Regions from separate parts of the Clostridium sp. HMP27 genome, predicted to be linked through region 2. Evidence: riboswitches for the same ligand, from Rfam matches in the RefSeq annotation. Region 2 holds a riboswitch; each other region holds the start of a gene.

Region 1 (3,220 bases), on a different contig from region 2:
AGATGCCGCGTACAGTGTTAGATATTTTTATAGAAGATAATTATCCAGAGAATATAGATAAAAATTTAAAAAACATAATATATAAATGCTTTGAAGGAAATGATAAAAATACATATTTTTCAGTTGAGGATCTTAGTAGAGAAATTTCCATGGAAATATTAAGAGGTATTAAACATAGAGAAATTATTGATTTGAGAAATTTAAATGCTGAATTGGCAGTTGGTAGACAAAGAAAAAAAGTAAAAGTAAGATCTAATAAAACTATAGATTTTTGTAAAGGGTTGGGTTATTTAAAAGACATTATAGGAAGAACAGGAGCAAAAGACATTTTGACTTTTGTAAGAAGTCATATTTTATAAAAAGATTCAAAGAGCATCAATAAACATTGATGTTGATTTATATAAAATAGTTTGTAATAAGATTCCTTTAAAAATAATATAATTTAATAAAAATATAGGGGGATTTTATTATGGATAATTTAATAACATTAGACTATCTTTCAACATTCGGAGGTATGGTGGCTGTAGTTGTACTTATTACTGAATTTACAAAAGATTTAATTGACAAGGTATTTAAAGGGCTGCCTACAAAATATGTAGCTTTTATATACTCATTAATACTTATTATAGGATATCAAATTATGTCGGGTACATTTGATATATCTAAGCTGTTATTAACTTTTATTAATGCTATTTTAATTACCATGACAGCACAAGGTGGTTATGAATGGGTATTCAAACCTATAGAAGAAAAATCACATAAAAGTAAATAAATTAGAAAATGAGAGAAATCATTAAGGACGGAAAAATTAAATATCCGACTTTAATGATTATTTTTTTTGTTAGTAATGTATGAGTTGATTAATGATTTAAGTATTATGTTATTTGGTTTAGTAACAACGATAAAATTTTGAATTTAAATATAAAAGTTTGGTAAAATTAAAAAATTTACAAAATATAAAAATCAAATATATGTCGAAAAGTTTTGTACCAAAAGGTATTGTGTAAAATATACTTAAATGGTATAATTTACACAAGTATGTTTAAATTGTGTGGAAATACTTAATCATTAGAAATAAAAATATATACATTAATTTAAGAGGGCAAACTTATCGAAAGATAAGGACGCAAAGCCAAGGGCCTAAATTGAAAAAAATATGGCAGCCGGTTGCATAGTGTTGTTAGTAACCCCTTTTATTTGTGTTTTTCAAATAAAAGGGGTTTTTATTTTTGAAAGGAGGTATTAAAGATGTTAGAAAAAATATATTAATTTCAAACTGAAAAATAGAAATATATCAAAAGCAAAATAATTAGCATGAGACGGGGGCATCAGAATGAAAAGAATTAGAATTAAGAATATTAAAAGTTCTAAGAGTGTCAAAACAAAGATGATAGTATGCTTTTCCATATTGATTTTATTTTCCTCTATTTCGCTAGGGGTGATTTCTATAGTTAGAGCCAGCAATTCTCTTACTGTAGAAGCAGAAAAATCACTGCTTTCTCTATCCAAGGAAGGATCAAAAGTAATACAAAGTAGAATTGAAGTTCAAAAAAAGGCTTTGGAGATGATAGCACTAAGATCAGACATTCAAGGTATGGATTGGAAGATTCAGCAGCCTATACTAAAAAGGCAAGTACAAAGAGCAAATTTTCTTGACATTGCTATTGTTGGTCTTGATGGAACTGCTCATTATTCAAATGGAACAACTAGTAAATTAGGTGATAGAGATTACGTGAAAAAAGCTTTAAATGGTCAAGTAAATGTATCTGACTTGTTAGTTAGTCGTGTGACAAATGAGATTGTTCTTATGTATGCTGCTCCCATTGAAAGGGATGGGAAAGTAGTTGGAGCTTTAATAGGTCGTAGAAATGGGGATTCTGTAAGCAAAGTTATAGATGATACTGGATATGGTAAAGAAGGATACGGCTATGTCATTAATAGCAATGGAACAGTAGTTGGTCATCCAGACAGAGAGAAGGTCTTAAATCAATACAATCCAATTAATGAAGCAAAAAATGATGAAAATCAGAAATCAGTAGCAACAATGATTGAAAAGGTACTTCAGGAAAATACGGGAGTTAGTTCCTATTCTTTTAATGGGAATGATATGTACGCTGGGTATGCTCCTATTGAAGGTACTAACTGGATGCTTATTATCACTGCTAATCAAAAGGAAGTTTTGTCTGAGGTTCCGAAACTAATAAGTGTTATCGTGTCAGTTATGTTTATTGTTTTGGTAATAAGCATCATTATTACATATTTAATCGGCAGTTCAATTGTAAAACCTATTATTAAAATAGTAAAACAATCAGAAAAGATAGCTAATTTGGATATTACTGAGGATATTTCTCAAAATTATATAAATAAAAAAGATGAAATTGGAACTTTAGCCACTGCATTACAAAATATAATTAATAGCCTTAGAGAAATAATTAAAGAAATAGGGAATTCTTCAGAACAAGTGGCTAGTGCTTCGGAAGAATTGACAGCTGCATCACAACAATCCGCCACTGCTGCAGAAGAGGTTTCCAAAACTGTTGAGGAAATAGCAATGGGTGCTTCAGAGCAAGCACGAAATACAGAAACAGGTTCTTTAAAGGCTGATTTGTTAGAAAAAACTATTGAAAAAGATCAAAGTAATATGCAAAATTTAAATGCTGCTTCAAATAAGGTAACAGAGGTTGTTGAAGAAGGATTAAGAGAAATAGATAAACTATCTAAAATAACTGAAGAAAGCAATAATGCAACAAAAGGGATTTTTGAGATTATATTAAAGACAAATGATAGTTCTATTAAAATTGGACAAGCAAGTGATGTAATTGCCTCCATAGCAGAACAAACTAATTTGTTGGCTCTAAATGCAGCTATAGAAGCTGCAAGAGCAGGAGAAGCAGGTAAGGGGTTTGCGGTAGTTGCAGAGGAAATAAGAAAGTTAGCTGAGCAATCGTCAACTTCTACAAAGGATATTGATAAAATTGTTAATGAATTGCAAAGGAATGCTGAAGATGCTGTAAGTACAATGAAAAGGGTATCAGTCATAACTGATGAGCAGACAAATAGTGTAATCAATAGCAAAGATAAATATATGTTAATTGCTGAATCAATGGAAGAAGTAGAAAAAATAATAGAACAGTTAAATATTTCAGGAGAAGAAATGGAAAAAATAAAAGATGAAATACTAAATACTTTAAAAAATCTTGCTGCTATTGCTGAGGAAAAT
Region 2 (3,220 bases):
GGTGTTGGATTGGGATTTAAGCCTCCACGCTTTATGAAAGCTGGAGATGTAGTAGAATGTGAAGTTCAAAATATTGGTGTATTAAGAAATATAGTAGAATGAGAAGCATTTTAAGAAATAATAAAAGGAGTGTATATATTTATGAAAGCAAAATGGTTAACCCCTGTGGTTACTGCATTTGATAAAGATGGAAATATTGATCATCAGGCAAATAAAAATGTTTATGATCATTTAATAAATGGTGGAATAGATGGTATTGTTGTAATGGGAAGTACTGGTGAGTTCTTTACAATGACTATGGAGCAGAAAAAAGAACTTATTAAGCTTGCTGTAGAATATGTTAATAAGAGAACTAAAGTTTTTATTGGTACAAGCTGTATGTCTGCAGATGAAACTATAGAGCTTTCAAATTATGCTCATGAAGTAGGTGCAGATGCAGTTATGATTATTAGCCCATATTACTTCAGTCTTTCAAGAGAAAGTATTGAACTTTTTTATGATATGGTAGCAGATGGAACTAAGGCAAATATTTATTTATATAACTTCCCAGATAGAACTGGATATGATTTAACACCAGAACTTACTTTAAGTTTAGTAAGAAAGCATAAAAATATCGTTGGATATAAGGACACAGTTACAGAAATGGGCCATACAAGAGCTCTTATAACTACAATGAATAAAGAGTTCCCAGATTTCGAAGTTTTCTCAGGTTTTGATGAAAACTTTGCGCATAATATCTTAAGTGGTGGAGCTGGATGCATTGGTGGACTTTCAAACCTTGCACCTGAGGTATGTTCTGCTTGGGTAAAGGCTATCGATGAAAGAAACTTTGAAAAGACTTGCGAAGTTCAAAAGACAATTAATGAAATGATGGCAATTTACGATATAGGGACGCCATTTATTCCTATCGTTAAGAAAGCAATGATTTTAAGAGGAATCGAAATGGAGGAATATTGTACGATTCCATTCATTCAAGCAAATGAAGAACAAACAGTTAAGATTAAGATGCTAATGGAAAGAACAAAGTTAATATAAATTTGGACAACAAAATTATTAATTAATATAATTGAATTATGTACAAAGTTAGATTGATATCTAATATATAAAATGAATTTGTGATAAAAATTGTGGATAAAGTGCAGAGTTTACGCGGCACTTGTTCACAATTTTTTTATTATATTGTGCATTGAGTAGAAGCAGTTATATACAAAAGGCTATTGTGTACTATTCTATACAGATTTTGATGTTAATATGTGATAAAATTATCATTATTTGTAGAATATACTCTAAAAATGTTGCATTATAACATAATTTGTTATAATATAACTTGGGAGGTAAAAGGAATATTTTACATTAGTATCCAATAAATAAACCTATTTGCCTTTTAAAACATAAGACATTATATAAAAATGTAGCATAAATAATAAATTACCAAAAATAAAAAATTACATACATTAATTAAAAGGGCAAACTTACCGAAAGGTAAGGACGCAAAGCCAAGGGCCTAAGTTACAAAGTAACATGTAGTATGGTAGCCAGCTGCACAATATTGCTAAGCAACCCCCTTTTATTTGTGTTTTAAAAAATAAAGGGGGTTTATTTTCATAAAGTTTTACATCATGTATTGATCTATCGATTTAAAGAATTAAATGGAGGGTTTAGAATGAAAAATGAAAAAGGATTCAAATGGAGATTTGAAATGAAAAGTATTAAAACAAGGCTAATTGTTTACTTTTCTATATTAATTTTATTGTCATCTACTGCTTTGAGTATTATTTCTTTACAAAGAGCAAGCAATTCTCTTAGAAAAGAAGCAGAAAAGTCACTTAGCTCACTAGCTATTCAAGGATCAAAAGTAATAGCAAGTAGAATTGAAACTCAAAAGCTAACATTGGAAATGATAGCATTGAGAGCAGATATCCAAGGCATGGATTGGAAGATACAAAAACCTGTGCTGCAAAGGCAAATAGAACGAACAAATTTTATTGATATTGCTGTTGTTCATCTTGATGGTACTGCCTATTATAGTGATGGAACAACCAGCCAATTAGGTGATAGAGATTATATAAAAAAAGCTTTAAGTGGTGAAACTAACATATCTGATTTGTTAGTTAGCAGTGTAACCAATGAACCTGTATTAATGTATGCTACTCCTATTAAAAATGGAGGTAAAGTTGTAGGGGCATTGGTAGGCCGTAGAGATGGAATTTCCTTAAGTAACAGTGCAGATGATATAGGGTATGGTAATGAAGGATATAGCTACATAATTAATATCAATGGAACTGTGATTGGGCATCCAGATAGAGAAAAGGTGTTAAATCAATATAATCCAATTGAGGAAGCAAAGAACGATGAAAGTCAGAAGTCAGTAGCGGCATTGCTCGAAAAAGCATTGACAGAAAAGACTGGAATTAGTGATTATTCTTTTGAGGGAAAGGATTTGTATGCTGGATATTCACCTATTGAAGGTACTGACTGGATGCTAATTATTACTGCGAATCAAAAAGAAGTTTTATCTGCAATTCCTGCATTACAAGCAACAAATATTATAGTTACGATTGTTATTTTATTAATAAGTATTGCCATTACATATTTAATTAGCAATTCAATGGTAAAACCAATCATTGCAACTATACAACATTCTGAAAAAATAGCTAATCTGGATGTTACAGAAGATATTCCTGAAATATTTCTTAAGAAGAAAGATGAAATTGGGGCCTTAGCAAAAGCGCTTCAAGATATAATTAATGGTCTTAGAGAAATTATTAGTCAAATAAGTAATTCAGCAGAACAAGTGTCTGCTGCTTCAGAAGAATTGACAGCCACTTCACAACAATCAGCAAGCTCTGCAGAGGAAGTGTCAAGAACAGTTGAAGAAATAGCAATGGGAGCATCTGATCAAGCACGAAGTACAGAAAATGGTTCTTCAGAGGCTGCTCTATTAGGAGAAATAATTGAAAAAGATCAAGAGCATGTAAAAGCATTAAATAATGCTTCAAATAAGGTAATAGAAGTTGTTAATGAGGGATTAAAAGAGATTGACAATCTGTCAAAAATAACAGAAGAAAGCAATGATGCAACACAAGAAATATACGAAGTTATATTAAAAACTAATGATAGTTCTAATAAAATTGGCCAAGCAAGCAGCGTGATTGCCTCTATAGCAGAACAAACTAATTTATTAGCACTAAATGCAGCAATAGAATCAGCAAGAGCGGGA
Region 3 (3,220 bases), on a different contig from region 2:
AAGTAAAACCTATTTATTAAAATTGAAATTGCTAATTAAAGGTGGAGATATATATGTATAAACTAATTGCAACGTCTACTTTTGGACTTGAAAAGGTAGTAGCTGATGAATTAAAAGAATTAGGATATGATAATTTAACTATAGAAAATGGAAAAGTAACCTTTGAAGGGGACGAAATGGATATAGTGACCTGCAACATGTGGCTTAGAACTGCAGAGAGAGTTCTTATAAAAATGGCAGAATTTAAAGCGGAATCTTTTGAAGAGCTTTTTCAGGGAACTAAAGAAGTGGAGTGGGGAGACATAATACCTATAACAGGGTTTATGCATGTTACTGGTAAGTCGGTTAAATCTAAACTTTATAGTGTGCCTGACTGTCAATCTATTGTAAAAAAGGCTGTAGTTGAATCTATGAAAAGAAAATATAGAATGGACACATTTCCTGAAAGTGGAGCAGAGTATAAAATTGAAGTGGCAATACTTAAAGATATTGTTACATTAACTATAGATACATCAGGACCAGGATTACATAAAAGAGGATATAGAGAACTTGCAGGAGAAGCTCCTTTAAAGGAAACATTAGCAGCAGCATTAGTACTTTTAAGTAAATGGGAACCTTCAAGAGTGCTTGCAGATCCTCTTTGTGGTTCAGGAACTATAGCCATCGAAGCTGCAATGATTGGAAGAAATATAGCACCAGGACTTAATAGAAGCTTTGTATCAGAACAATGGGATATAATAGATCAGGGCTTATGGGATGATATAAGAAAGCATGCTAAAAATTCAATTAATAATAAGGAATTCAGAATACTTGCTTCTGATATAAATGGAAGATTATTGGCTACTGCAAGAGCAAATGCTATAAAAGCAGGAGTTGAGGAAAATATATTCTTTCAAAAGATGGATGTAAGAGATTTTAGTAGTAAGAAAAGATATGGCTTTATAGTAACAAATCCTCCTTACGGCGAGAGAATTGGGGAAGAGAAAGAAGTTGAAGAGCTATACAAGGTTATGGGAAAGGTTTTTACAGATTTAAATGATTGGTCATATTTTGTACTTACCTCTCACCCTAAATTTCAAGAGTTATTTGGTGAAAAATCAAATAAAAATAGAAAGCTTTATAATGGAAGAATTCAATGCTATTATTATCAGTACTTAGGAGCAGAGCCTGAGAAAAAAAGATAACTTTTGAAGATAAGCAATTATATTAATACTAATTTTATAAATATATAAGTTATAATCGTAAAAAAAGGTAGTATAAAACATAATGTTTTTATACTACCTTTTAATAATATAATTGTAAGATTTTTATCAACAATAGGTCAATATATTCTACAAGCTTGTAACAGTATTGTCACAAAAATGTAACATTCTTATAATAAATTTAATTTATTTGTCAAGGTATACAAAGAAATGACGGAAAAAGCTTATAGAGCTAAATGGAAAAAATGGTTATAATTAGGATATCGGGAGTGATGATATGCATTCTTTATTTGGGCACTTAGAATGCAAAGAGCTAGTAGTGCACCCTACCGACTGAGAAATCAGGCGGTTTTTTGCGTATTTAAAATAATGTTAAAAGCTTTAAACTGCTACAAGAGAGGGGCCAATAAATGATCCATGAAAAACGAATAGAACAAGTTAAAAGTGCTGGTAATTCTTTTTCGATAGACAGAAAAAAGCTATGGACAAGTTATGGAAGTAAATTTGTAAATAAATTAAACAAAATATTTTCTTTAAATTATATTAAAAGTATTGGATTAAGAAGTGAAATAGATACTATTAGATATATTATGGACTTGTATTTAATGGTTGAAGAATTTAAATGTAATGATAGTTTGAAAAATATAATTGAAGTTTTTGTTGATTATACAAGAATGATAACTAGGAGTAGCTTAAGTTTTTTCTGGTTAAAAAGTAATATCGAAGAAGATATCTTTATGGTAAATACAGAAAAACATAATTTGAAATTAAACCTAGAGATTAAAAGTAAAATGGAAAGTTTATATGCCAATCTAAAGGATATGGAAATTTTATTTGAAGTGAAAATTTGTAATGAAACTTATTTAATTTCTGTAGTTAAATCAGTATCTAAAATTTATGGAATTCTAGGAATTAAAAAAGATAGTTTTGTAAATAACTCTAGTGCTTATGAAAAGCAATTGAAATTTTTATCCGAATTAAGTACTAGAACTTTTGAAAGACTTAGAATAGAGAGAAGTTTAAATCACATAATGATTACAGAAGAACAAAATCGAATTGCAAATGAACTACATGATACTGTATCTCAGGAACTATTTAGTATGGTATGTGGTGTTCATAATGTAATCAATAATTTAGATAATATGACTGAAGAAGAAGTAAAGGAAAACTTAGAATTTGTTAAAAGTACAGCCAGATATTCCTTGGGCGAACTTAGAAATGCAATATATAAGTTAAGCTCAAAAAAGAAAAAGGAACAAAGCTTTCGGCTAGAAATTGGAGAGTATTTAAATTGTTTATCAAATTTAAATTGTGTAAAGACAAATCTTAAGATTAAAGGTGATGAGTATACTATACCATGTTATTTGAAGCAAGCTTTATATAGAATAGTATGTGAAGCATCAGGAAATGCAATTCGACATGGTAAATGTACTATCTTAAATATTGATTTAATAATTGAAAATGATTTAATTAAAGTTTCTATTATAGATAACGGCATAGGATTTAATTACATTAAGCTTGATACAGAAAAAAGCTTAGGGCTTGGAATTTACAATATGCAAAGTCTAACAAAAGGATTAAATGGTAAATTCCAAATAAATAGTAAATGGGATAAAGGGACGGCTATTAATATAATTATACCTAAGTTATATATTATATCTAATGATGAGGAGGAAGTTCTATTATGAAAGTAGTTGTTATAGATGACCACCCATTAGTAATAAAAGGTTTAAACACAATTTTAGCACTAGAGAAAGAAATAGAGGTAGTGGGTGAGGCATTTGATGTAAAAAATGGAGTAGAAATTATCAAAAGTACTAGGCCAGATATAGCTCTCATTGATTTAAGACTCGGAATAAGCTCAGGACTGGATATAATATCTAGGTTGGAGAGAGAAAAATGTAACTGTAAATTCGTAATTCTAACTACTTCAGCTAGTGAAGAGGATTTTAAGAATTGTAAAGAAGCAAATGTAGATGGCTATATTTTAAAAAATGCTCTTCCAGAAGAAATATGTT
Region 4 (3,220 bases), on a different contig from region 2:
ATTTATAAACGACTCTAAACATTACCACTTCTAATAGCACTAGTACTGTAAATATTACAATATAGCCCCATTTCACTTCTTTATATAAGCCTAAGAGCTTCATACCTGCAAATGTTATACCTGCTAACAAGGCACTTATAGAATAGAGAATTAAAACAAATCTTAAAGTTTTCTTTTGATAATTGCTCACAATCCCATCATTATTAGCCATAAATTATCCTCCGTTTAATTACATATTTTTGTACAATAAGTTTCTTAATATTTAATAATAATTTTGCTAGCATTTATATAATAATGCAGTCATTATATATCCACCAGCTACCGAACAAAATACTAGTATATCGTCTTTATTAAACTTCTCTTTTCTTACTCTGTCATCTAAAGCCATGATAGGGCTTGTACACCCAGTATACCCATATTTATCGCCGACAAATGTTGCCTTATTTAAAGAAGCTTCTAACTTGTTTAATGTTAATTCTATATCAGATTTAGAAAACTGGGACATGAAATAATGTGAAACGTCCTTTGGTTTGTATTTATTTTCTTTTAATAACTCAGTAATTAATTCTGTCCATTTGTCTGAAAGAAATCCAAAATCAAATGGGTTCCATGCCATTTTTTTATCATGTGCTTTAATAGCACTTGGTACATTAGATAAACCACATGCAGGAAATCTAATGGTTTCATTATATGTATCATCTGTAAATACTCTGGAGCCTAATAACCCTCTTTCTTGATTTTCTTCCTTTACCTCTAATACAACAGCCGCTGCACCATCTGCAAGACATGAATAAACAACCATATCATCTTCACGAGCAAAAGGACTTATAAGCATTGAGCCAACAACTAAAATTCTTTTATATTTTTTATCAGTTTTTAAATACTTTGACGCGATATCTATACCAGTAAGCATACCTACACAGTCATTATTTACGTCAAATACATTAGTAACATTTTCTGCTTGTAACTTATTTTTTAATATTAATGCACAACATGGAGTTAAATATTCTGGCGTATCAGAAACTGCTATTATGGCATCAATATCCGATGACGTTAAACCAGCATTTGAAAGAGCATTTTTAGCAGCCTCTACTCCCATGCTTATACTTGTTTCATTTTTACTAGCTAAAGTTCTTGAACTTCTTCCAAGCTTTTTCATGAGTCCGGCTACATGCTTTTCTGACCCATATCGTTTAAAATGGTTAATGTAGTATTCATTCTTGACTAGCCTCTTGGGGTGATAACTCCCTATTCCTCTTATATAAACATTTTTAAACATAATTATGGCCTCCCTGATTTTATGATATTTAAAAACAAAAAATGCTAAAGAAGCCTTTGCTACAAGGGCACCTTTAGCACTTTATTATAAACTTTATTCATAAAACACTGTTCTATTAAAATACTTTGGCAACCTGGCAATCATCGGATTGATAATTCATCCATTAGACCCATAGCTTTGCGTCCCTACTTTTCAATAGGTTTGCTATTTTCAATATTTATTTGGATTTCACTAACATATTTTACATGAATTTAATGCACAAGTATATAATCGGCATTATTTACTACTTCTTTAGTATATTTTATTGATTGTACTATTATTATACAACTTCTATACATATCTAATGCCTAACAAAACTTATTAAAATATAATAAAAAACTCATCAGTATCTGTTGAATGGTAGTTTTTCAAGTTTATTTATATTAGAGATTGGAAGATATTAGTGCATACGTATCGTTAGAAATAAATTCAGAATTAATGAGCATTCCATTTTCATATGTTTTTCTTATGACTTTCACTTTATAGACACTATCATTCCTATTCACATCGTTTTCAATTACATATACTTTCTTACTTAAATCAGAATTTGAAAAAATATTAATATATAAATTTCCATTCTCAGTATGTCCCTCTATATATATTGGATAGTTAAGCGTATTTACAAACTTAAAATCTATGTTTTGCCAATCAACTGTAGCATCAAGTCCAAGCTCTACATAAGAAGATGGTAATGAATGATTTATTCTCTCTATATTTTGTATTCCTGCTTTTAAGATTGCATTATATAGGGTAGATGACACCTGACAAATACCTCCACCTATCCCTGATTCAATTTTATTATCAATTATAACTGGGGCTTCCATATATCCTCGCTCTTTCGTTCTCTCTCCTACTACATCATTAAAACTAAAAGTCTCACCTGGCATTAAAATTGTACCATTTATAGCATTAATACAAACCTTAATATTATTAACTCTCATAAAAGATGACGATTTAAAACTTGTACTAAACGACGATATGCACGTATTAATACCAGAAAGTTCAGACTTTTTAATTTCAGCTTCTACCTCTTTAACAGGCGCCTTTATATAAATATCACCGCTTGTTCCTGATTCTATCATACTCTTAATATACTCATAAAGTTTTTCTTTTTCAACTATGGCACCTTTTATATCATCTTGTATTTGTATTTTACTTTCAGTATTCATTTTTATTATTGCATTTATAGGATTTTTATTGATTTCTTTTTCAATTTTACTTATGAATGCCCTAATTACTCCGTCATCACAAGTAAAATCTAAATTATATGCCTTATTACTACCAAGATTTATAAGTTCATGCTGTTTAATTATATTTAAATCCTTTCCAAAGCTAAATGCTTTATCAATGGCACTATCAATACTGTAACTTTTAATTAATTGAAGCTTGTTTATAGAGTAAGTTTTACCATCAATTGTTACATATAGTTTCTTGTTATATATATTATCTATGTATTGAGTATTAATTATATTTCTTGCTTCTTCCTTAGTTTTACCCCCCAGATCAATATCAGCTATTTTTATATCACTATAAATCAACTGACTCCATCTCTCATTTTCCATATTTAATCCCCATACAAAACCAATTATTAAACCTAAAAAACTTGAGATAAACTGGAATACTAAAATCTTAAAACCTAAAGTAACACGATATTTTCCCTTCATCATTCCCTCATATTTCATCCTAAAATTAAAAATATATTACAAATCTATTTTGAAAAAAAGTTTATAATTTCGCCTATTTTTTGGGATTCGTATTTAATTTCATATATTTGCTCTTCTAACATATTTTCATTAATTTTTATTTGTTCTTGATAATCATTAATTAAACTTGATAGCTTGGCTATCTCTTCTTTATATTTAGTAATATTATTGTTAGTTTGCTTGCAATAGCCGTCTATTA

Evidence for each region. Region 2 has a riboswitch for cyclic di-GMP ahead of DP68_RS10920 (methyl-accepting chemotaxis protein). Riboswitches for the same ligand answer to the same signal wherever they lie in the genome.
Region 1: another riboswitch for cyclic di-GMP. It lies ahead of DP68_RS03050 (methyl-accepting chemotaxis protein); the one in region 2 lies ahead of DP68_RS10920 (methyl-accepting chemotaxis protein).
Region 3: another riboswitch for cyclic di-GMP. It lies ahead of DP68_RS15435 (histidine kinase); the one in region 2 lies ahead of DP68_RS10920 (methyl-accepting chemotaxis protein).
Region 4: another riboswitch for cyclic di-GMP. It lies ahead of DP68_RS10670 (ketoacyl-ACP synthase III); the one in region 2 lies ahead of DP68_RS10920 (methyl-accepting chemotaxis protein).

Annotation. Positions count from the first base shown of each region.
Region 1 covers NZ_JMFY01000003.1:101,000-104,219, forward strand. Annotated here, with positions in the region: gene DP68_RS03040 (hypothetical protein) at 1-359, shown strand, start outside; gene DP68_RS03045 (hypothetical protein) at 470-772, shown strand; cyclic di-GMP riboswitch class I at 1,092-1,175, shown strand; gene DP68_RS03050 (methyl-accepting chemotaxis protein) at 1,334-3,220, shown strand, end outside.
Region 2 covers NZ_JMFY01000019.1:1,059-4,278, forward strand. Annotated here, with positions in the region: gene DP68_RS10910 (fumarylacetoacetate hydrolase family protein) at 1-102, shown strand, start outside; gene DP68_RS10915 (dihydrodipicolinate synthase family protein) at 142-1,035, shown strand; cyclic di-GMP riboswitch class I at 1,456-1,547, shown strand; gene DP68_RS10920 (methyl-accepting chemotaxis protein) at 1,700-3,220, shown strand, end outside.
Region 3 covers NZ_JMFY01000035.1:39,524-42,743, reverse strand. Annotated here, with positions in the region: gene DP68_RS15440 (class I SAM-dependent RNA methyltransferase) at 54-1,184, shown strand; cyclic di-GMP riboswitch class II at 1,459-1,542, shown strand; gene DP68_RS15435 (histidine kinase) at 1,613-2,890, shown strand; gene DP68_RS15430 (response regulator transcription factor) at 2,887-3,220, shown strand, end outside.
Region 4 covers NZ_JMFY01000018.1:314,789-318,008, forward strand. Annotated here, with positions in the region: gene DP68_RS10665 (methyl-accepting chemotaxis protein) at 1-211, opposite strand, end outside; gene DP68_RS10670 (ketoacyl-ACP synthase III) at 278-1,279, opposite strand; cyclic di-GMP riboswitch class I at 1,404-1,495, opposite strand; gene DP68_RS10675 (VanW family protein) at 1,702-2,985, opposite strand; gene DP68_RS10680 (hypothetical protein) at 3,027-3,220, opposite strand, start outside.